2 regions of the Pseudomonas sp. MWU12-2319 genome follow, and region 1 is predicted to be linked to the other one. Evidence: predicted binding sites of a transcription regulator. Region 1 holds the regulator's gene; the other holds the start of a gene.
What was found. Region 1 encodes sigma-54, which starts transcription at its own class of promoters, with help from an activator protein. Its sites were predicted from a motif close to ANTGGCATNNANNTTGCTNT; they were not measured.
Positions count from the first base shown of each region.

Region 2: M5C01_RS09630 (flagellar hook-length control protein FliK) is a predicted target of sigma-54. The motif match lies at 1,500-1,519, and genes of this name have one in related genera.

Region 1 is NZ_JALJES010000011.1:126,691-142,504, forward strand. Features, by position in the region: gene M5C01_RS18955 (YhdP family protein) at 1-926, shown strand, start outside; gene M5C01_RS18960 (carbon-nitrogen hydrolase family protein) at 1,019-1,864, shown strand; gene tldD (metalloprotease TldD) at 1,884-3,326, shown strand; gene yjgA (ribosome biogenesis factor YjgA) at 3,378-3,899, opposite strand; gene pmbA (metalloprotease PmbA) at 4,008-5,354, shown strand; gene M5C01_RS18980 (HPr family phosphocarrier protein) at 5,546-5,818, opposite strand; gene rapZ (RNase adapter RapZ) at 5,835-6,692, opposite strand; gene ptsN (PTS IIA-like nitrogen regulatory protein PtsN) at 6,695-7,159, opposite strand; gene raiA (ribosome-associated translation inhibitor RaiA) at 7,169-7,474, opposite strand; gene M5C01_RS19000 (RNA polymerase factor sigma-54) at 7,553-9,049, opposite strand; gene lptB (LPS export ABC transporter ATP-binding protein) at 9,237-9,962, opposite strand; gene lptA (lipopolysaccharide transport periplasmic protein LptA) at 9,962-10,507, opposite strand; gene lptC (LPS export ABC transporter periplasmic protein LptC) at 10,494-11,066, opposite strand; gene M5C01_RS19020 (HAD family hydrolase) at 11,075-11,599, opposite strand; gene M5C01_RS19025 (KpsF/GutQ family sugar-phosphate isomerase) at 11,600-12,574, opposite strand; gene M5C01_RS19030 (ATP-binding cassette domain-containing protein) at 12,866-13,675, shown strand; gene mlaE (lipid asymmetry maintenance ABC transporter permease subunit MlaE) at 13,678-14,475, shown strand; gene mlaD (outer membrane lipid asymmetry maintenance protein MlaD) at 14,475-14,942, shown strand; gene M5C01_RS19045 (ABC transporter substrate-binding protein) at 14,954-15,613, shown strand; gene M5C01_RS19050 (STAS domain-containing protein) at 15,606-15,814, shown strand, end outside.
Region 2 is NZ_JALJES010000005.1:4,310-9,394, reverse strand. Features, by position in the region: gene M5C01_RS09640 (SpoIIE family protein phosphatase) at 1-1,077, shown strand, start outside; gene M5C01_RS09635 (Hpt domain-containing protein) at 1,119-1,463, shown strand; gene M5C01_RS09630 (flagellar hook-length control protein FliK) at 1,568-3,043, shown strand; gene fliL (flagellar basal body-associated protein FliL) at 3,289-3,795, shown strand; gene fliM (flagellar motor switch protein FliM) at 3,805-4,773, shown strand; gene fliN (flagellar motor switch protein FliN) at 4,830-5,085, shown strand, end outside.

The DNA of each region.
Region 1 (15,814 bases):
TTGGCGTCAAGCTGGCCTATGTGCGTTTGCCAGCACCGGACCCGAGCGTGGTCGCCGATGAGAATGCCCCGGACCCGTTGGCGTCGGTCGACCCCCGGCAGATTCCAGCGGTGGACGTGAGCATCGAGCAACTGTTCCAGGGCAACGACCTGCTCGGTGCCTGGTCGCTCAAGGCGCGCCCGACCCCCAAGGGGATCAAGCTCAATGACCTCGATCTCGGCCTCAAGGGCCTGCAACTGCGGGGCTCCGGTGGCTGGGAAGGCCTACCCGGCGCCAGCGGCAGCTGGTTCAACGGGCGCCTGGAAGGCAAGAACCTGGCGGACGTGCTCAAGGCCTGGAGCTTTGCCCCGACCGTCACCAGTGAGGATTTCCAGCTCGACGTTGACGGTCGCTGGCCCGGTTCGCCGGCCTGGGTCGGTCTCAAGCGCTTCTCGGGCAGTCTTGATGCGACCCTGAACAAGGGGCAGTTCGTCGAGGCTGACGGCGGTGCCCAGGCGCTACGGGTGTTCGGCCTGCTGAACTTCAACTCCATCGGCCGCCGCCTGCGCCTGGACTTTTCCGACTTGCTGGGCAAAGGCCTGAGCTACGATCGGGTCAAGGGCCTGCTGGTGGCCAGCGATGGCGTCTATGTCACGCGCAAGCCGATCACCCTGACCGGGCCTTCGAGCAACCTGGAACTCAACGGCACCCTCGATATGGTCGCCGACCGGGTCGATGCCAAGCTGCTGGTGACCTTGCCGGTGACCAACAACCTGCCGATTGCCGCGTTGATCGTCGGTGCGCCGGCCATCGGCGGCGCACTGTTCCTGATCGACAAGCTGATCGGCGACCGCGTGGCGCGCTTCGCCAGCGTCAAATACAGCGTCACCGGCCCCTGGAAAGAACCGAAGATCACCTTCGACAAGCCGTTTGACAAGTCGAAGTAAGGCCCGGCGCGACTCTGTTGCGCCGACATTTTTCGTACTGGGCGTGCAGCTGCATGGAGTAGCATGACGCTATGTCTTTGAAGGAGTGCGCCATGACCTTTTCCGTCATCCAGATGGTCAGCCAGAGCGATGTGCTGGCCAACCTGGCCCAGGCCCGCGCGCTGCTGGAGCGGGCGGCCGAAGGCGGGGCGCGACTGGCCGTACTGCCGGAAAACTTCGCCGCCATGGGCCGTCGCGACGTCGCCGAGATCGGCCGCGCCGAGGCCATGGGTGAAGGACCTGTCCTGCCCTGGTTGAAACAGGCCGCCCGCGACCTCAAGTTATGGATAGTGGCGGGCACCTTGCCGTTACCGCCCGTTGACCAACCGCATGCCAAGGCCAATGCCTGCTCGCTGTTGATCGATGAGCAGGGCGAGACGGTGGCACGCTACGACAAGCTGCATTTGTTCGATGTGGACGTGGCGGACACGCGCGGACGTTATCGCGAATCCGATGACTATGCTTATGGCAGCCAGGTGGTGGTGGCCGATACCCCGGTAGGTCGGCTGGGCCTGAGCGTGTGTTACGACCTGCGCTTTCCCGAGCTCTACAGTGAATTGCGCAAGGCCGGTGCCGAATTGATCACCGCGCCCTCGGCCTTTACCGCCGTGACCGGTGCCGCGCACTGGGAGGTGCTGATTCGCGCCCGGGCCATCGAGACCCAGTGCTACCTGCTGGCGGCGGCCCAGGGCGGGGTGCATCCGGGGCCACGGGAAACCTTCGGGCATGCGGCGATTGTCGACCCATGGGGGCGCATAGTCGCCGAACAGGATCAAGGCGAAGCGGTGTTGCTGGCCGAACGCGACAGTAATGAACAAGCGTCCATCCGGGCGCGGATGCCGGTGGCGAGCCATCGGCGCTTTTTCTCGCAGGGCGCGCAGCGACCTGCATCGGAATGACGAAATAAGGCGCAAAACCATGAGCGAGTTGTTGTCCTCAGTCAGCGAACACCTGTTGGCGCCGGGTGGCGTGACCATCGAAAGTCTGCAAGCGGTTCTGGGCGACCTGGCCGGGCCGGGCATCGACGCCGCCGACCTGTATTTCCAGGGGCAGATCTCCGAGTCCTGGGCCCTGGAAGACGGCATCGTCAAGGAAGGCAGTTTCAACCTTGACCAGGGTGTCGGCGTACGCGCCCAGTCCGGTGAAAAAACCGGTTTTGCCTACAGCAACGCCATTACCCTCGAAGCCCTGGGCTCGGCGGCGCGTGCCGCCCGTTCGATTTCCCGGGCCGGGCAGCATGGCAAAGTCCAGGTGTTCAGCAGCCAGGAAGTCACGCAGTTGTATGCGCCGGACAACCCGCTGGATGTGATGAGCCGTGCCGAGAAGGTCGAGTTGCTCAAGCGTGTCGATGTCGCCACTCGCGCCCTTGATCCGCGTATCCAGCAGGTTTCGGTGAGCATGGCCGGGGTCTGGGAGCGGATTCTCGTGGCCTCCACCGACGGCGGCCTGGCGGCGGATGTGCGGCCGCTGGTGCGCTTCAATGTCAGTGTGATCGTCGAGCAGAACGGCCGGCGTGAACGCGGCGGCCACGGCGGTGGCGGGCGTACCGACTATCGTTATTTCCTCACGGAAGACCGGGCCATGGGTTATGCCCGCGAGGCCCTGCGCCAGGCACTGGTCAACCTTGAAGCGATTCCCGCGCCGGCCGGCACCTTGCCGGTGGTGCTCGGCTCCGGCTGGTCCGGGGTGCTGCTGCACGAAGCGGTCGGCCACGGCCTGGAAGGCGACTTCAACCGCAAGGGCAGCTCGGCCTACAGCGGGCGGATGGGCGAGATGGTTGCCTCGAAACTCTGCACCATCGTCGATGACGGCACCCTGGCCGGTCGTCGCGGCTCCCTGAGCGTCGACGACGAAGGCACACCGACCGAGTGCACCACGCTGATCGAAAACGGCGTGCTCAAAGGTTATATGCAAGACAAGCTCAATGCCCGGCTGATGGGCGTGGCGCGCACCGGCAACGGTCGTCGCGAATCCTATGCGCACCTGCCGATGCCGCGCATGACCAACACCTACATGCTCGGTGGCGAAAGCGATCCGGCGGAAATCATCGCCTCGGTGAAACGCGGGATCTACTGCGCCAACCTCGGCGGCGGCCAGGTCGATATCACCAGCGGCAAGTTCGTGTTCTCCACCAGCGAGGCCTACCTGATCGAAGACGGCAAGATCACCGCACCGGTCAAGGGCGCGACCCTGATCGGCAACGGCCCGGAAGCCATGAGTCGGGTGTCGATGGTCGGTAATGACCTGGCGCTGGACAGCGGCGTGGGCACGTGCGGCAAGGATGGGCAGTCGGTACCGGTGGGGGTCGGTCAGCCAACCTTGAAAATCGATGCGATCACCGTGGGTGGCACGGGGTCGTAGGAAGGGGTGGAGCGTCGGGTGAGCGCCAAGGCGACTCACCCGGGGCGAAGATCAACGCAGACCGCGTTGAGTATCGTCCAGCTCACGGATGTACTTGAAGATTTTACGGCTGGAGGCCGGCGCCTTGTTCTGCGCAAGCTCGTGTTGAGCCTGGCGGATCAGGGAACGCAGTTGCTGGCGATCAGCGTCCGGGTAGTCGGCGACGAACTTTTCCAGCACATCGTCGGCGCCTGCGATCAAGCGATCACGCCAGCGTTCGAGATTGTGGAAACGTTCGTTGTATTGCCGGGTGGAGGCGTCGAGTTGATCGAGCAGAACCAGAATGGCGTCAGTGTCCTGATCGCGCATCAGCCTGCCGATGAACTGGATATGCCGTTTACGCGCGATATTCGCGGTGTGCTTCGGCGCTTCGGCCAGGGCACGGCGCAAGCCGTCGGTCAGTGGCAGTTTTGCCACCAGGTCGGGCTTGAGTGTTGTCAGGCGCTCGCCGAGGTCAACCAGAGCATGCAGCTCGCGTTTGACCTGGGTTTTGCTTTTCTCCCCATCGAGGGAGTCGTCGTAAGAATCAACCATGGTGGCAGTCCGCAAAGAAACGCCGCCATGATAACCAGTCGGGGGCCGCTTGTCCGGCCCGGTCGCTCGAAGACCTTGACCGAAAGCAGAATTTGAGTGGAGAAAGCCATGAGTTCAGCACAAAGCGTCGGCCCGCAGGCGTTGCCGGTCCTGCAGGAGCAGGTCGAGCAGATTCTCGCCGAAGCCAAACGCCAGGGCGCCAGTGCCTGTGAAGTGGCGGTATCCCTGGAGCAGGGGCTGTCGACTTCGGTGCGCCAGCGGGAAGTGGAAACCGTCGAGTTCAACCGCGACCAGGGTTTCGGCATCACCTTGTACGTGGGCCAGCGCAAAGGCTCGGCCAGCACCTCGGCCAGTGGTCCTGAAGCGATTCGCGAAACCGTGGCGGCGGCCCTGGCCATCGCCAAGCACACCTCGGAAGACGAGCACTCGGGCCTGGCTGATGCGGCCCTGATGGCCAAGGAGCTCAAGGACTTCGATCTGTTCCATGCCTGGGACATCACCCCTGAGCAGGCCATCGAGCGCGCATTGATCTGCGAGGCGGCGGCGTTTGACGCCGACAGCCGGATCAAGAATGCCGACGGCACCACCTTGAGCACCTCCCAGGGTTGCCGCGTGTATGGCAACAGCCACGGGTTTATCGGCGGTTCGGCTTCGACCCGGCACAGCCTCAGCTGTGTGATGATCGCCGAAGGCGACGGCCAGATGCAGCGCGATTACTGGTATGACGTCAATCGCCAGGGCGAACTGCTCGCGGATGCCTCGAGCATTGGCCGCAAGGCCGCGCAAAGGGCGGCCAGCCGGCTGGGCGCGCGTCCGGTGCCGACCTGCGAAGTGCCGGTGCTGTTCTCGGCGGAGTTGGCCGGTGGTCTGTTCGGCAATTTCCTCTCGGCGATCTCCGGCGGTAACCTGTACCGCAAGTCCTCTTTCCTCGAAGGGGCGATGGGCCAGCGCCTGTTCCCGGAGTGGCTGACCCTCGACGAGCGTCCGCACCTGATGCAGGCCATGGGCAGTTCGGCGTTTGACGGCGACGGCCTGGCGACCTATGCCAAGCCGTTCGTCGAAAATGGCACCCTGGTCTCCTATGTGCTGGGTACCTACTCGGGCCGCAAGCTGGGTCTGCCAAGCACGGCCAACGCCGGTGGCGTGCACAACCTGTTCGTCACCCATGGGGTCGAGGACCAGGACGCGCTGATCCGGCGCATGGGTCGCGGCCTGCTGGTGACCGAGTTGATGGGCCATGGCCTGAACATGGTCACCGGGGACTATTCGCGCGGGGCGGCGGGCTTCTGGGTCGAGAATGGCGAGATCCAGTTCCCGGTCCAGGAAGTGACCATCGCCGGCAATATGCGCGACATGTTCAAGCAGATCGTGGCGGTTGGCAGCGATCTGGAACTGCGCAGCCATATCCGTACCGGTTCGGTATTGATCGAGCGGATGATGGTCGCCGGTAGCTGATTCGGCGTATCGGTTGTACAAAAAAGGGTGTCATCCAATGGATGACACCCTTTTTTTGGCCTCACGGGGACCTTTGGTTGTACTGGACCCGTGGCGAGCGGGCTTGCCCTGATGCCGTTCAGTTAAGGCCAAACACGGTCCCTGTGGGAGTCGGCTTGCCGGCGATGGCGTCCGAATGGACGCCGCAGGACTTACTCGCCTTCGTCGAAATAATTGTTGATCAGCTTGACCAGCGCCGCCATGGCCGCGTCTTCCTGTTCGCCTTCGGTCTTCAGGTGAATCTTGGTGCCCTTGCCAGCGGCCAGCATCATCATGGCCATGATGCTCTTGCCGTCGACCATGCTTTCCGGTGTACGCCCGGCGCGGATCTGGCAGGGGAACTGGCCGGCCACGCCGACGAATTTCGCCGAAGCACGGGCGTGCAGACCCAGTTTGTTGATGATTTCAATTTCCAGAGCGGGCATCGCGGTGGTGGTCCTTTCAGCTAAGGTCGCGGTGGCGGACCTGGACGTTCTTCAGGGATTGTTGCAGGGCCTTGCCCAAGCGTTCGGTGAGGTAGACGGAGCGGTGATGCCCGCCCGTGCAGCCGATGGCAATAGTGACATAAGCCCGGTTGCTGGCGGCAAAACGCGGCAACCATTTAAGCAAATAACTGGAAATATCCTGGTACATCTCTTCGACGTCGGCTTGTGCGGCCAGGTATTCGACCACCGGTTGGTCGAGCCCGGACTGCTCGCGCAGTTCTGGTTTCCAGTAGGGATTGGGCAGGCAGCGTACGTCGAACACCAGGTCGGCATCCACCGGCATCCCGCGCTTGAAACCGAACGACTCGACCAGGAAGGCGGTACCCGGTTCCGGCTGGTTCAGCAGGCGCAGCTTGATGGTGTCGCGCAGTTGATAGAGGTTCAGGTTGGTGGTGTTGACCTTGAGGTCGGCCAGGTCCGAGATCGGCCCCAGCAGGTTGCTTTCGTCGCGGATGGCCTCGGCCAGTGAGCGATTGGCATTGCTCAGCGGGTGGCGTCGACGGGTTTCGGAAAAACGCTTGAGCAGGGTTTCCTCGTCGGCGTCCAGGTACAGCACATCGCACTGGATATGCCGGCTGCGCACTTCATCGAGCAGTTCCGGGAAGCGTGACAGGTGGCTGGGCAGGTTGCGTGCGTCGATGGAAACGGCGACCAGCGGTTGCGCCAGCTCGGTATGGATCAGCGCGCGTTCGGCCAGCTCTGGCAGCAGGCCGGCCGGCAGGTTGTCGATGCAGTAGTAACCGTTGTCCTCGAGGACATCGAGGGCGGTACTTTTACCCGAGCCGGAGCGGCCGCTGACGATGATCAAGCGCATGGTCAGTGACCGCTCTGCTCGTCCAGGACTACCTGGTACAGGGCCTGGTTGGAGGTTGCCGCACGCAGTTTGTCGCGTACGTCCTTGCGGTCGAGCATGCTGGCAATCTGCCGAAGCAGTTCCAGGTGGGCATCGGTGGCGGCTTCCGGGACCAGCAGGACGAACAGCAGGTCAACCGGCGCGCCGTCGATGGCGTCGAAATCGATAGGGGCGTCCAGGTGCATCAGGGCGCTGATGGGCGCCACGCAACCCTTCAGGCGGCAGTGCGGGATGGCAATGCCATTGCCGAAACCGGTCGAGCCGAGTTTCTCCCGGGCGATCAGGCTGTCGAAGACATCCTGCATGGCCAGGTAAGGAACTTCGTGGCTGATCAGGTTGGCAATTTGCTCGAGGGCTTTCTTTTTACTGCCGCCCGGCACGTTCACCAAAGAACGGCCGGGGGTCAGGATGCTTTCAAGTCGGATCATGGATGGGTATCAGCGACCTGTACCTTGGAGCAGGTGCAGGTTCTTTTCCTTATGCTTTTTCAGTTGTCGGTCCAACTTGTCGGTGAGCAGGTCGATCGCCGCATACATGTCGTCATGCTCGGCGTTGGCGACCACTTCACCGCCGTGGATATGCAAGGTGGCTTCGATTTTCTGCTTCAGTTTTTCGACGGCCATGGTCACCTGTACGTTGGTGATCTTGTCGAAATGACGCTCCAGTCGGTCGAGTTTCTCGCCGATGTAAGCACGCAGGGGTTCGGTCACTTCCAGCTGGTGTCCACTGATATTGACTTGCATACAGCTTCTCCTTCGTTGCCAGTGCATAAAGCGGTAGGCGATTGCCCACCACTGGAACGCTGTAACGGGGCCCGTCCACTACATCAGTCGCTTCCGTTCGCTAGAGGGGGCTATCCCCAGGGACTCACGGTATTTGGCGACAGTACGACGGGCCACCTGAATGCCTTGTGCCTCCAGTAAACCAGCGATCTTGCTGTCACTCAACGGCTTTTTCTGATTTTCCGCTGCAACCAGTTTCTTGATGATCGCGCGGATCGCCGTGGACGAGCATTCGCCGCCTTCGGAGGTGCTGACGTGGCTGGAGAAAAAGTATTTCAGTTCATAGATACCGCGGGGGGTATGCATGAATTTTTGCGTGGTCACCCGGGAAATCGTCGACTCGTGCATGCCCACCGCTTCGGCGATGTCATGCAGGACCAGCGGCTTCATCGCCTCGTCACCGTATTCCAGGAAGCCGCGCTGGTGCTCGACGATCTGGGTGGCGACCTTCATCAGGGTTTCGTTGCGGCTCTGCAGGCTCTTGATGAACCAGCGGGCTTCCTGCAACTGGTTGCGCATGAAGGTGTTGTCGGCGCTGGTGTCGGCGCGGCGGACAAAACCGGCGTACTGCGGATTGACCCGCAGGCGCGGCACCGATTCCTGGTTCAGTTCCACCAGCCAGCGCTCGTTGTCCTTGCGCACGATCACGTCGGGGACGACGTATTCGGCTTCGCTGGACTCGATTTGCGAGCCCGGGCGCGGATTGAGGCTCTGGACCAACTCGATGACCTGGCGCAGCTCGTCTTCCTTGAGCTTCATGCGCCGCATCAGTTGGCTGTAGTCGCGGCTGCCGAGCAGGTCGATGTAGTCGCTGACCAGGCGCTGGGCTTCGGCCAGCCAGGGCGTGCGCGCTGGCAGCTGACGCAATTGCAGCAGCAGGCATTCGCCGAGGTTGCGCGCGCCGATGCCGGCCGGTTCGAATTGCTGGATGCGATGCAGTACCGCTTCGATCTCGTCCAGCTCGATATCCAGCTCCGGGTCGAAGGCGTCGAGGATTTCCTCGAGGGTTTCGTCCAGGTAGCCCTGATTGTTGATGCAGTCGATCAGGGTCACGGCGATCAGCCGATCGGTGTCGGACATCGGCGCCAGGTTCAGTTGCCAGAGCAGATGGCTCTGCAGGCTCTCGCCGGCCGAGGTACGGGTGGTGAAGTCCCACTCGTCGTCATCGTTGCTTGGCAGGCTGCTGGCGCTGGTCTGGTAGACATCTTCCCAGGCGGTGTCGACGGGCAGTTCGTTGGGAATGCGCTCGTTCCAGTCGCCTTCCTCGAGGTTGTCCACCGTCGGGGCGGTTTCCTGCTGGAAGGAGGGTTCCTGGATTTCAGTGTTGGGTTTGTGCTCGGCGTTGTCGGCCAACGGGTCGGTATTGTCGAAGTCGTCGCCTTCTTCCTGGCGTTCGAGCATCGGATTGGACTCCAGGGCCTCCTGGATTTCCTGCTGAAGGTCCAGGGTCGACAATTGGAGCAGGCGGATGGCCTGTTGCAGCTGCGGTGTCATCGTCAGCTGCTGGCCCATTCTCAGGACTAGCGATGGTTTCATGGCAGGGGCTTAACACCTTATTCGCCGGCGCGCATGCGCCATCCACTCTACAGGGCGCCGGGGCGCCAAACATAAGCAAATTATATGCCTGAAACCCGAGCCTTTGCCTAGAGCGCTGTAGCAATAAAAATCTTGTGGTTTTTATTGAACAGGGAGCGCTCTGGCGGTTGATCCGTTACCTCGATGTTTACAGGCGGAACTCATGGCCCAGGTAGACTTCCTTGACCAGTTCGTTGGCCAGGATAGTGGCCGAATCGCCTTCGGCGATCAGCTGTCCATCATTGACGATATAGGCCGTTTCGCAGATGTCCAGGGTCTCGCGGACGTTGTGGTCGGTGATCAGTACGCCGATGCCCTTGGCCTTGAGGTGATGGATGATCTGTTTGATATCGCCAACGGAAATCGGATCGACCCCGGCGAAGGGCTCGTCGAGCAGGATGAATTTCGGCGCGGTGGCCAGGGCGCGGGCGATTTCCACCCGGCGCCGTTCACCACCGGACAGGCTCATGCCGAGGTTGTCGCGAATGTGGCTGATGTGGAATTCCTGCAACAGGCTTTCCAGCTCCTTGCGGCGGCTGTTCTTGTCGAGCTCCTTGCGGGTCTCGAGGATCGCCATGATGTTGTCCGCCACCGACAGCTTGCGGAAAATCGACGCTTCCTGGGGCAGATAGCCGATCCCGGCGCGCGCGCGGCCGTGCATCGGCTGGTGGCTGACATCCTGGTCGTCGATCAGTACGCGACCCTGGTCGGCCTGGACCAGGCCGACGATCATGTAGAAGCAGGTGGTCTTGCCGGCACCGTTGGGGCCGAGCAAGCCGACGATCTGCCCGCTGTCGATCGACAGGCTGACATCACGCACCACCTGGCGACTTTTGTAGGCCTTGGCCAGATGCTGGGCTTTCAGGGTTGCCATTACTGCGCCTTCTGCTGTTCGGTTTTCTGCTTCGGCTGGATGACCATGTCGATGCGTGGGCGCGGGGCGGTGATCGTGCTGCCGTTGGCGCGGCCGGCCTGGGCGATCTGCTTCACCGTGTCGTAGACGATTTTCTCGCCTTCGGTGGTGTTGCCGTCGTTGATCACCTTGGCCTTGTCGATCAGGATGATGCGGTTCTGTTGGGCGTGGTACTGGATGGTCACGCCATAGCCCTGCACCGGCTTCGGATCGCCGACTTTCTGCAGTTGCTCGAAGTAGGCCAGGTTGCCCACTGAGGTCACCACGTCGATGGCGCCGTCCTTGGTCCGGGTCAGCGTCACGGTGTTGCCCTTGACGATCATCGAGCCTTGGGTAATGACCACGTCACCTTTGTAGGTGGCGATGCCTTGCTTGTCGTCCAGCTGAGCGTCGTCGGCCTGGATGCGAATGGGCTGCTGGCTGTCGGTCGGCAGAGCCCAGGCGCTCACGCTTCCCAGTGCCGCACCGAGGCCAAGCAAAATAGGGAGGGTTTTAACGAGACTCATACTGTCCTCTTACATTGGACAGCAGGTGTATCCGGCTGTCGTTCAAATACGCTTTCATTCCCTTGCCAGTGGTCACGCCGTCGGCGCCGTCGATTCTAACGGCTTGCTCGGTCTGCGCATATTGCTTCTGTGGGAATACTGTCATGCGACTGCTGGTAATGATGACTTCCCGCTGTAGTTCGTCGGTCCGCGCCACCCGTACGGAGTCGATCAGCTCGATCTCGGTGCCGTCCGGATTGACCTCGGCGTGCTCGCTCTGGACATGCCAGGGATAGACCGTGCCACGGTAGATGTGCATGTCGGGCTTGGTCACCAGGGTCACGTCGGACGCCTTGAGGTGTTCGACCTTGTCGCCGGTCAGGTCGTACTGTACCCGACCGTCGGGCATGTACTGAATGCTGTGGGCGTTAATAGCGTAGTAGTCGATCTGGGTTTCATCGACCTGCGCCACCGGGCGCTCGAGGAAGCGTTCCGGGCTGATGTTCCAGTAGCCAACGGCCGCGAAAATGGCGGCGATGACTGCGAACAGCAGAATATTGCGAATTTTCTTGCTCAGCATAAATAGCTCTACAGGTAGGCGGCGTGAGCCGCTTCAAGACTGCCCTGGGCTTGCAGGATCAGTTCGCAGAATTCGCGGGCGGCGCCGTCGCCGCCCCGGGCCCGGGTGATGCCGTGGGCGTGTTCGCGGACAAAGCTGGCGGCGTTGGCCACGGCCATGCCCAGGCCGACGCGGCGGATCACCGGCAGGTCCGGCAGGTCGTCACCCAGGTAGGCGACCTGTTCATAGCTCAGATTGAGCTGGGCCAGCAGGGCGTCGAGCACCACCAGCTTGTCCTCGCGGCCCTGGTAGACGTGGGGAATGCCGAGGTTCCGCGCCCGTCGTTCGACCAGTGCGGTCTTGCGACCGCTGATAATAGCGGTTTGCACGCCAGCGGCCATCAGCATCTTGATGCCCTGGCCGTCGAGGGTGCTGAACGACTTGAATTCGCTGCCGTCCTCGAGGAAGTACAGGCGACCGTCGGTCAGTACGCCATCGACGTCGAAGACCGCCAGCTTGATGGCCTTGCCGCGTTGCAACAGATCGTCGTTCATTTACATCACTCCCGCGCGCAGCAGATCGTGCATGTTCAGGGCGCCCACCGGGCGGTCGTCGCTGTCGACCACCACCAGCGCGCTGATCTTGTGGTCTTCCATGATTTTCAGGGCTTCGGCGGCGAGCATTTCGGCCCGGGCGGTCTTGCCATGGGGGGTCATGACGTCTTCGATCAGGGCCGTATGGATGTCGATGGTGCGGTCCAGGGTCCGGCGCAGGTCGCCGTCGGTGAAGATCCCGGCCAGGCGCCCGTCGGCTTCGGCGATCACGGTCATGCCAAGGCCTTTGCGAGTCATTTCCATCAGCGCATTTTTTAACAGGGTGCCGCGCAGGACCTGCGGCAGCTCATCGCCGGCGTGCATGACATTTTCCACTTTCAGCAGCAAACGCCGCCCCAGGGCGCCGCCCGGGTGGGAAAAGGCGAAGTCCTCGGCGGTGAAGCCGCGGGCCTCGAGCAGGGCCACGGCCAGGGCATCGCCCATCACCAGGGCCGCGGTGGTCGAGGAGGTCGGCGCCAGGTTCAGCGGGCAGGCCTCATGCTCCACATGCACGTTGAGGTTGACTTCGGCGGCCTTGGCCAGCGGCGAGTCGGGGTTGCCGGTCAGGCTGATCAACTGGATGCCCAGGCGCTTGATCAACGGCAGCAGGGTGACGATTTCCGCGGTCGAGCCGGAGTTGGACAGGGCCAGGATGATGTCATCGCGGGTGATCATGCCCATGTCGCCGTGGCTGGCTTCGGCGGGGTGGACGAAAAACGCCGTGGTGCCGGTGCTGGCCAGGGTCGCGGCGATCTTGTTGCCGATGTGCCCGGACTTGCCCATGCCGACCACGACCACACGGCCCTTGCTGGCCAGAATCATTTCGCAAGCGCGTACGAAATCTGCGTCGATATGGGCGAGCAAGCCTTCTACGGCTTCGCGTTCGAGGCGGATGGTGCGTTGTGCTGATTGAATCAGGTCGCTGGATTGGCTCATGTCAGAAATCGGTTAGCCTGATGAAAAGGCGCGATTATAGCGGTAATGCCTTCTCCACTCCCACTAGATCATTGCGTTTTGCGTGGTGCCTGTAGGACTTTGCCTCGGGTTTTTATCTCGCAAGCCGTCAAGCCCGGCTTTATTTATCCTGAACAAGGGTGGCTTCGGCCTTGGGCGGGTCGTATCAGCGGTGATATAGTTCGCGGCTAGTTCGGCCCGCTCAGGAAGTATGCGCCTCTTCTCAAGAGAGGCCTGGTGCCCGAGTCCGAGGCTGCATCGCAAGGAGTTTAGATGAGCGCCGATAACGCCTACGCGGTCGAGCTGAAGGGTGTGACCTTCAAGCGCGGTGCGCGCAGCATCTTCAATAATGTCGACATTCGTATCCCGCGAGGCAAGGTCACCGGCATCATGGGACCTTCCGGGTGCGGCAAGACCACCCTGTTGCGGCTGATGGGTGCGCAACTGCGCCCCAGCGGCGGCGAAGTCTGGGTCAATGGTCAGAATCTTCCCACCCTGTCGCGCGGCGATCTGTTCGACGCGCGCAAGCATATGGGCGTGCTGTTCCAGAGCGGTGCGCTGTTCACCGACCTGGATGTTTTCGAGAACGTCGCCTTTCCGCTGCGGGTTCATACCGAACTGCCGGAAGAAATGATTCGTGACATTGTTCTGCTGAAATTGCAGGCGGTGGGACTGCGCGGGGCGGTCGACCTGATGCCCGACGAGCTGTCCGGTGGTATGAAACGGCGTGTGGCCCTGGCCCGGGCGATTGCCCTGGACCCGCAGATCCTCATGTATGACGAACCGTTCGTCGGCCAGGACCCGATCGCCATGGGCGTCCTCGTGCGCCTGATCCGACTGCTCAATGACGCCCTGGGTATCACCAGCATCGTGGTTTCCCACGATCTGGCCGAAACCGCGAGCATCGCCGACTACCTGTATGTGGTCGGTGACGGCCAGGTGCTTGGGCAAGGCACCCCGGAAGAACTGATGAACGCCGATAACCCGCGTATCCGCCAGTTCATGACGGGCGATCCCGACGGTCCCGTGCCGTTCCACTTTCCGGCGACGGACTACCGCGCCGACCTGTTGGGGAAGCGCTGACAATGCGCAAGAAATCACTTATCGAGAGAGTGCGTCTGTTCGGCCGTTCGGGCCTGGACGTGCTCGCCGTGCTCGGCCGTTCGACGTTGTTCCTGTTCCATGTGCTGTTCGGCCGCGGCGGCATTGGCGGCGGTTTCGGGCTGTTGATCAAGCAATTGCATTCCGTGGGCGTGATGAGCCTGGTGATCATCGTCGTCTCCGGCGTGTTCATCGGCATGGTCCTGGCCTTGCAGGGCTTCAACATTCTTTCCAGCTACGGTTCCGAGCAGGCGGTGGGGCAGATGGTCGCCCTGACGCTGCTGCGTGAACTCGGGCCGGTGGTCACCGCGCTGCTGTTCGCCGGACGGGCCGGTTCGGCGCTGACCGCCGAAATCGGCAACATGAAATCCACCGAGCAACTGTCCAGCCTGGAAATGATCGGTGTCGATCCGCTCAAGTACATCGTTGCGCCGCGGCTCTGGGCCGGCTTTATCTCCCTGCCGCTGCTGGCGATGATCTTCAGTGTGGTCGGGATCTGGGGCGGTTCTTGGGTGGCGGTGGACTGGCTGGGGGTCTATGACGGCTCCTACTGGGCCAACATGCAGAACAGCGTGACGTTCAACAGTGATGTGCTGAACGGGATTATCAAAAGTATCGTATTCGCCTTCGTGGTGACCTGGATTGCCGTCTTTCAAGGCTACGACTGCGAACCCACTTCCGAGGGGATCAGCCGTGCCACGACCAAGACCGTGGTCTATGCCTCCTTGGCCGTGCTTGGCCTTGACTTTATTCTGACCGCCTTGATGTTTGGAGATTTCTGATGCAAAACCGCACCCTGGAAATCGGTGTCGGCCTTTTTCTGCTGGCTGGCATCCTGGCTTTGCTGCTGCTTGCGTTGCGGGTCAGTGGACTGTCCCCTACGACAAACACTGAAACGTATAAATTATATGCGTACTTCGACAATATCGCCGGTTTGACTGTCAGAGCCAAGGTCACCATGGCCGGTGTCACCATCGGCAAGGTGACGGCGATCGATCTGGACCATGACAGTTTCACCGGCCGGGTGACCATGCAAGTTGAAAAACGCGTGAACAACCTGCCGACTGATTCCACTGCGTCTATCCTCACGGCGGGCTTGCTCGGCGAGAAGTACATCGGTCTCAGCGTGGGCGGGGAAAGTGCCGTGCTCAAGGATGGTGGGACCATCCACGACACCCAGTCGTCGCTGGTACTGGAAGATCTGATCGGTAAATTCCTGCTCAATACCGTGAACAAAGACGCCAAATGAGGAGTTTTTCCATGATCTCGATGTTGCGACGTAGTCTGTTGGTGCTGCTGGCGACCTTGCCTCTTATGGGCAACGCCATGGCGGACACGTCGGCCCATGACCTGGTCAAGAGCACCACTGACCGGATGCTGGCCGACCTGACCGCGAACAAGGCCCAGTACAAGCAGAACCCCCAGGCCTTCTACGATGCGCTTAACAGCATCGTCGGCCCGGTGGTGGACGCCGAAGGTATTTCCAAAAGCATCATGACGGTCAAGTACTCGCGCAAGGCCACGCCCGAGCAGATGAAAACCTTCGAGGAGAACTTCAAGAAGGGGCTGTTCCAGTTCTACGGCAACGCTTTACTGGAGTACAACAACCAGGGCATCACCGTCGACGCGCCGAAGGATGAGTCGGGCGATCGCACCAGCGTCGGCATGACCGTCAAAGGCAACAATGGCGCCGTCTATCCGGTTTCCTACACCCTTGAGAAAATCAATGGCGAGTGGAAACTGCGCAACGTGATCATCAACGGCATCAATATCGGCAAGCTGTTCCGCGATCAGTTCGCCGACGCGATGCAGCGCAACGGTAACAACCTGGACCAGACCATCAACAACTGGGCCGGCGAAGTGGAGAAGGCCAAGGCCGAGTCCGAGAAAAACCCACAGAAGGCGGCGCAGAGTGAGTGAAGCCAGCGTTCGCGCCGGTGAGGCCGGTGAAGTGCTGCTGGCCGGTGTGATCGACTACAGCACCGGCCCGGCCTTGCGCAAGGACGGGCAGGCGCTGATCAAGGCCAGCACCGCGCCGGCCCTGGTGGTCGACTGTTCCGCGGTGGAGAAATCCAGCAGTGTCGGCCTGGCCTTGCTGCTGGCATTCATGCGTGACGCCGC
Region 2 (5,085 bases), on a different contig from region 1:
CCAGCGGCGGTCGGGGCGATGCCGCTGGCGGAAGTCTTCTACGGCATGACCGCCAAGGGCTATGGCCTGGCGGAAACCCTGCGGGAGATGAATGCCAAGCTCAAGCGCATCCTGCCGGTGGACATGTTCTGCTGCGCGACCTTTCTCTGCCTGAGCTCGCAGCGACAGGTGGTGGAGGTGTGGAATGGCGGCATGCCGGACGGCTACCTGCATCGGGTCGCCACGGGAGGGCGCCAGCCGCTGGTGGCGCGGAACCTGCCGTTGGGGGTGCTGGGGGCCGAGTCGTTCGACCACCGCACCGACGTCTACCCCATGGCCCAGGGCGATCGGGTATTTCTGCTCTCCGACGGGGTGATCGATACCTGCAACAGCGACGAGCAGTTGTTCGGCGTCGAGCGCCTGCAGGAAGTCTTCGCCGCCAATCGGGAGCCGGATCGCCTGTTCGAGGATATCCAGGACGCCTTGCATCGCTTTCGCGGCGAGTCCCGCGATGATGTGAGCATGGTCCAGGTCAGTTTGCCGGCACCGACGCAGCAGTTGCCGAACGCCATGATCTACTCCGACAGCGGCGAGTCCTGCCCGCTGGACTGGTCGGTGAGCTTCGAATTTCGCGCGGCCACCCTCAAACGCTTCAATCCGTTGCCGTACATGCTGCAACTGCTGATGGAGGTGCATGGCCTGCGCACCCAGAGCGGGGCGCTCTACAGCGTTCTCGCCGAGCTCTACTCCAACGCCCTGGAACATGGTGTCCTCGGCCTGGATTCGAGCCTCAAGCGCGATGTGCAGGGATTTGCGCAATACTATGAGCAACGCAATCGGCGACTGCTCGAACTGGAGGAGGGCTTCGTCCGTGTACGCCTGCAGGTGATCCCGCAGGGCGAGGGCGGTCGGTTGAGCATACAGGTCGATGACAGCGGTAAGGGTTTTGACGTGACCCGTGTGATGGAGCGTCCCGTGGGGGCCGAACGGCTGTCGGGGCGTGGTGTGGGGCTGGTGCGCCAGCTCGGCCGCAATGCCTGCTGGTCGGACGGCGGGCGCAGCGCCCACGTGGAGTTTTCGTGGGAGGCTCAGGCATAATTCGCGTGTGTGGAGCAGGGAGCGATCAAGTGAACAACGATATGGAACATCTGGACCGCGATGCACTCAGTGCATTGCAGGACATCATGGAGGATGAGTATCCGCTGTTGCTGGATACCTTTCTCGAAGATTCGAGCAAACGCCTGGGGCAATTGCACCAGGCGAGCAATGCTGTGGATCTCGGCGCGGCGGCCCACAGTTTCAAGGGCAGCAGCAGCAACATGGGCGCGTTGCGCCTGGCCGAACTTTGCCGGCAGCTGGAGCAGTTGGCCGCGCAATCTCCGCGGGTCGGTGTCGAAGAGCTGATCAACCAGATCGACCGTGAATATGAAGTGGTGCGGCGTTTTTACGAAAGCGAGCGCGAGCGCTTTCCGGTCCGGCCCTAGCCCCGTTAAGGGGAGCATCCGAGTCGGTCGGGCAAAGATGGCCCGAACCTTGCTGTTGCTTCCTGCACTGTACTTACGATCCTTGTGCAGCGGAGACCGTATCCATGTCACTCGTCCCTAATTCGCTCCTCCAGGCCAACGCTGCCGTCAAGCCGCAGGCGGACCCTGTTATTCCTGCGCCGAGCGTTGTCGCACCGCCCAAGGACAATGCTTTCAGCTTTGCGCAGGTCTACCAGAACACCCAGAGCAATCCGGTGAAGGTCGCCTTCAATCCGCTCAAGTCGATGGCGGAGAAGGCCCCCGTGGCGCCGGCCAAGCCGGACGCACCGGCCAGCAAGGCCGACAACCCGAATGCCTCCGCGCAGTCATCGGTTGCCGGTAGCGGCAAATCCTTGCCTGCCGACAAAACGACCAAGGTGGATGGCAAGACAGCGTCCGCCGATGACAAGGGCGCCTCTGACAAGACCGCGGCCGACGGCACGACGGCCTCGACCGATACGGCCAAGTCCGACGACAAGACCGCTTCCAGCGACGGTACCGACACCACGGCGACCGATACCCCGGTCGCCGTAGCGACGCCGGACCCGGCCGTTGATCCGGCTCTGCTCCAGGCGGCCGCTACCGCGGCGACCCCGGCTCCTGCGGCTCCCGTCGATCCGGCTGTGGTCCAGGCGCCGTTGGCGGCAGCGGTCACCGCCGCGGCGACCCCGGCTGCCAAGGCAACGCCGACCACGGGGGGGGATTTCGATCCGGCCGCCGACCCGCTGGACAACCTGCCGGCAGTGCGTCTGGCCATGGAGCAGGGGGGGCACGTCTCCAGCGGTAGCCAGGCCTCGACAAAATCCTCCGACAGCGCCAACACCAATGCCACCGACTCGACGCTGGCACAGAACCAGGCCAATAACGTCGTCACCCTGGTGGATCAGAAAACCGATTCTGGCAGCGGCGACCAGGGTGGCGACAAATCCTTCAAGACCCTGATCGATGACGGTCTCAAGGATATCAAGAGCGCCTCCAGCGATACCCGGGTCGACGACTTCGCCAATCGCCTGGCGGCGCTGACCCAGGCGGCCACGCCCAAGACCGCGAATGCACTGCCGGCCAACCAGCCGTTGGCGATGCACCAGAGCGGTTGGAGCGAAGAAGTGGTCAATCGGGTCATGTACCTCTCCAGCGCCAACCTCAAGTCGGCGGAGATCCAGTTGCAGCCCGCCGAGCTGGGGCGCCTGGATATCAAGGTGAACATGTCCGCCGACCAGCCGACGCAGATCAGCTTCATCAGCGCCCACGCCGGGGTGCGCGATGCCCTTGAAGGCAACATGCCGCGCCTGCGGGACATGCTGCAACAGCAAGGTCTGGGTCAGGCCGACGTCACGGTTTCCGACCAGGCCCGTGGCTGGGCCGGCCAGGGCCAGGGCGCGCAGCAGCAACAGCAGCAGGCGCACAGAGGTAGCGGCAGTGGCGGTAGCCTCAGTGGCGACAGCGAGGATGACCTGTCGGTTGCCGCAGTCAGCGAAGCGGCCGCTGCCGCCAGCACCAGTGTGGTGGTCGGCTCCAGCGCGGTCGACTATTACGCCTGATCCCGGGGCTTTCGGTGTGCATCCATTTTTCGGCTGCACACGGTACTGTAGGCGCATGGCTTGCCAGCGAAGCTTTTGGCGGTCTCAAGGGGCTCATCGCGGCGCTGCGGCGTCCCGACAAGCCCTGCTCCTACAGGTTCCGCTGTATTTCGAAGACAGTACTTCCCTCATGCCCGATCTGGCATAACACTTGCTCCAGCCTTGCCGTGCGACTATGAAAAATCGAATAGTGACGGATTATTGGCATGGCGAAGAGCGAAGCAGCGGTAAAAGAACCCGGCAGTAAAAGCAAACTCAAGCTGATCATCGTCATTGTGCTGGGCGTGCTGCTGGCCATCGGCCTGTCGGTGGGTGCGACCTGGTATTTCATGCACAGTGCCCAGAGCAAACCGGCACCGGCAGTGGCCGAAGCCGCCCCCAGCGGCAAGCAGCCGGCGATCTACGAGCCCATGGCCCCGGCCTTTGTCACCAACTTCAAGGACGCCAGCGGCCGCCAGCGCTACATGCAGGTGAGCATCACCTTGCTGGCGCGTAACCAGGCCGACCTGGATGCCCTCAAGGTGCACATGCCGGTGATCCGCAACAACCTGGTGATGCTGTTCTCCGGTCAGACCTACGAAACCCTCGCGACCCCGGTCGGCCAGGAACTGCTGCGCCAGAAAGCCACTGCCAGCGTGCAGGAAGTGGCGCAGAAGGAAGTCGGCAAAGTGGTGGTCGAACAGCTGCTCTTCACTAACTACGTATTGCAGTAGGATCACGACATGGCCGTGCAGGATCTGCTGTCCCAGGATGAGATCGACGCCCTCTTGCATGGCGTCGATGACGGTCTGGTACAGACCGAAACCGCTGCCGAGCCCGGCAGTGTCAAAAGTTACGACCTGACCAGCCAGGATCGCATCGTCCGCGGACGCATGCCGACCCTGGAAATGATCAACGAACGTTTCGCCCGCTACACCCGCATCAGCATGTTCAACATGCTGCGCCGTTCCGCCGACGTGGCGGTCGGCGGCGTTCAGGTGATGAAGTTCGGCGAATACGTGCACTCGCTCTATGTCCCCACCAGCCTCAACCTGGTGAAGATCAAGCCGTTGCGCGGCACCGCCCTGTTCATCCTCGACGCCAAGCTGGTGTTCAAGCTGGTGGACAACTTTTTCGGTGGCGACGGTCGCCACGCCAAGATCGAAGGCCGTGAATTCACCCCCACTGAACTGCGGGTGGTACGCATGGTGCTGGAGCAGGCATTCATCGACCTCAAGGAAGCCTGGCAGGCGATCATGGAAGTCAATTTCGAGTACATCAACTCGGAAGTGAACCCGGCCATGGCCAACATCGTCGGTCCCAGCGAAGCGGTGGTGGTCTCGACCTTCCATATCGAGCTCGACGGTGGCGGCGGCGACCTGCACGTGACCATGCCGTACTCGATGATCGAGCCGGTGCGGGAAATGCTCGACGCCGGTTTCCAATCGGACCTGGACGACCAGGACGAGCGCTGGGTCAAGGCCCTGCGCGAAGACGTGCTCGATGTGGCCGTGCCCCTCAGCGCTACGGTCGCCCGTCGCCAGTTGCGCCTGCGGGACATCCTGCACATGCAGCCGGGTGATGTGATTCCGGTGGAACTGCCGGAAGAGATGGTGATGCGCGCCAATGGCGTGCCGTCGTTCAAGGTCAAGCTCGGTTCCCACAAGGGCAACCTGGCACTGCAAGTGATTGAGGCGATCGGGCGCCGCTAGGGCGTCGATCAGGAATGCGCTGTGTTAACTGAATTTCTGCTTGCCGAGGACAACTGATGGCTAATGATAACGATATGACTTCCGCCGACGACCAGGCCCTGGCCGACGAATGGGCGGCTGCCCTGGAAGAAACCGGCGATGCCGGCCAGTCCGATATCGATGCCTTGCTGGCGGCTGACTCCGGCAATTCGTCGGGCGGCAGCCGCCTGCCCATGGAAGAGTTCGGCAGTGTGCCGAAGAACAACGACCCGGTGACCCTGGACGGTCCGAACCTGGAAGTGATCCTCGATATTCCGGTGTCGATTTCCATGG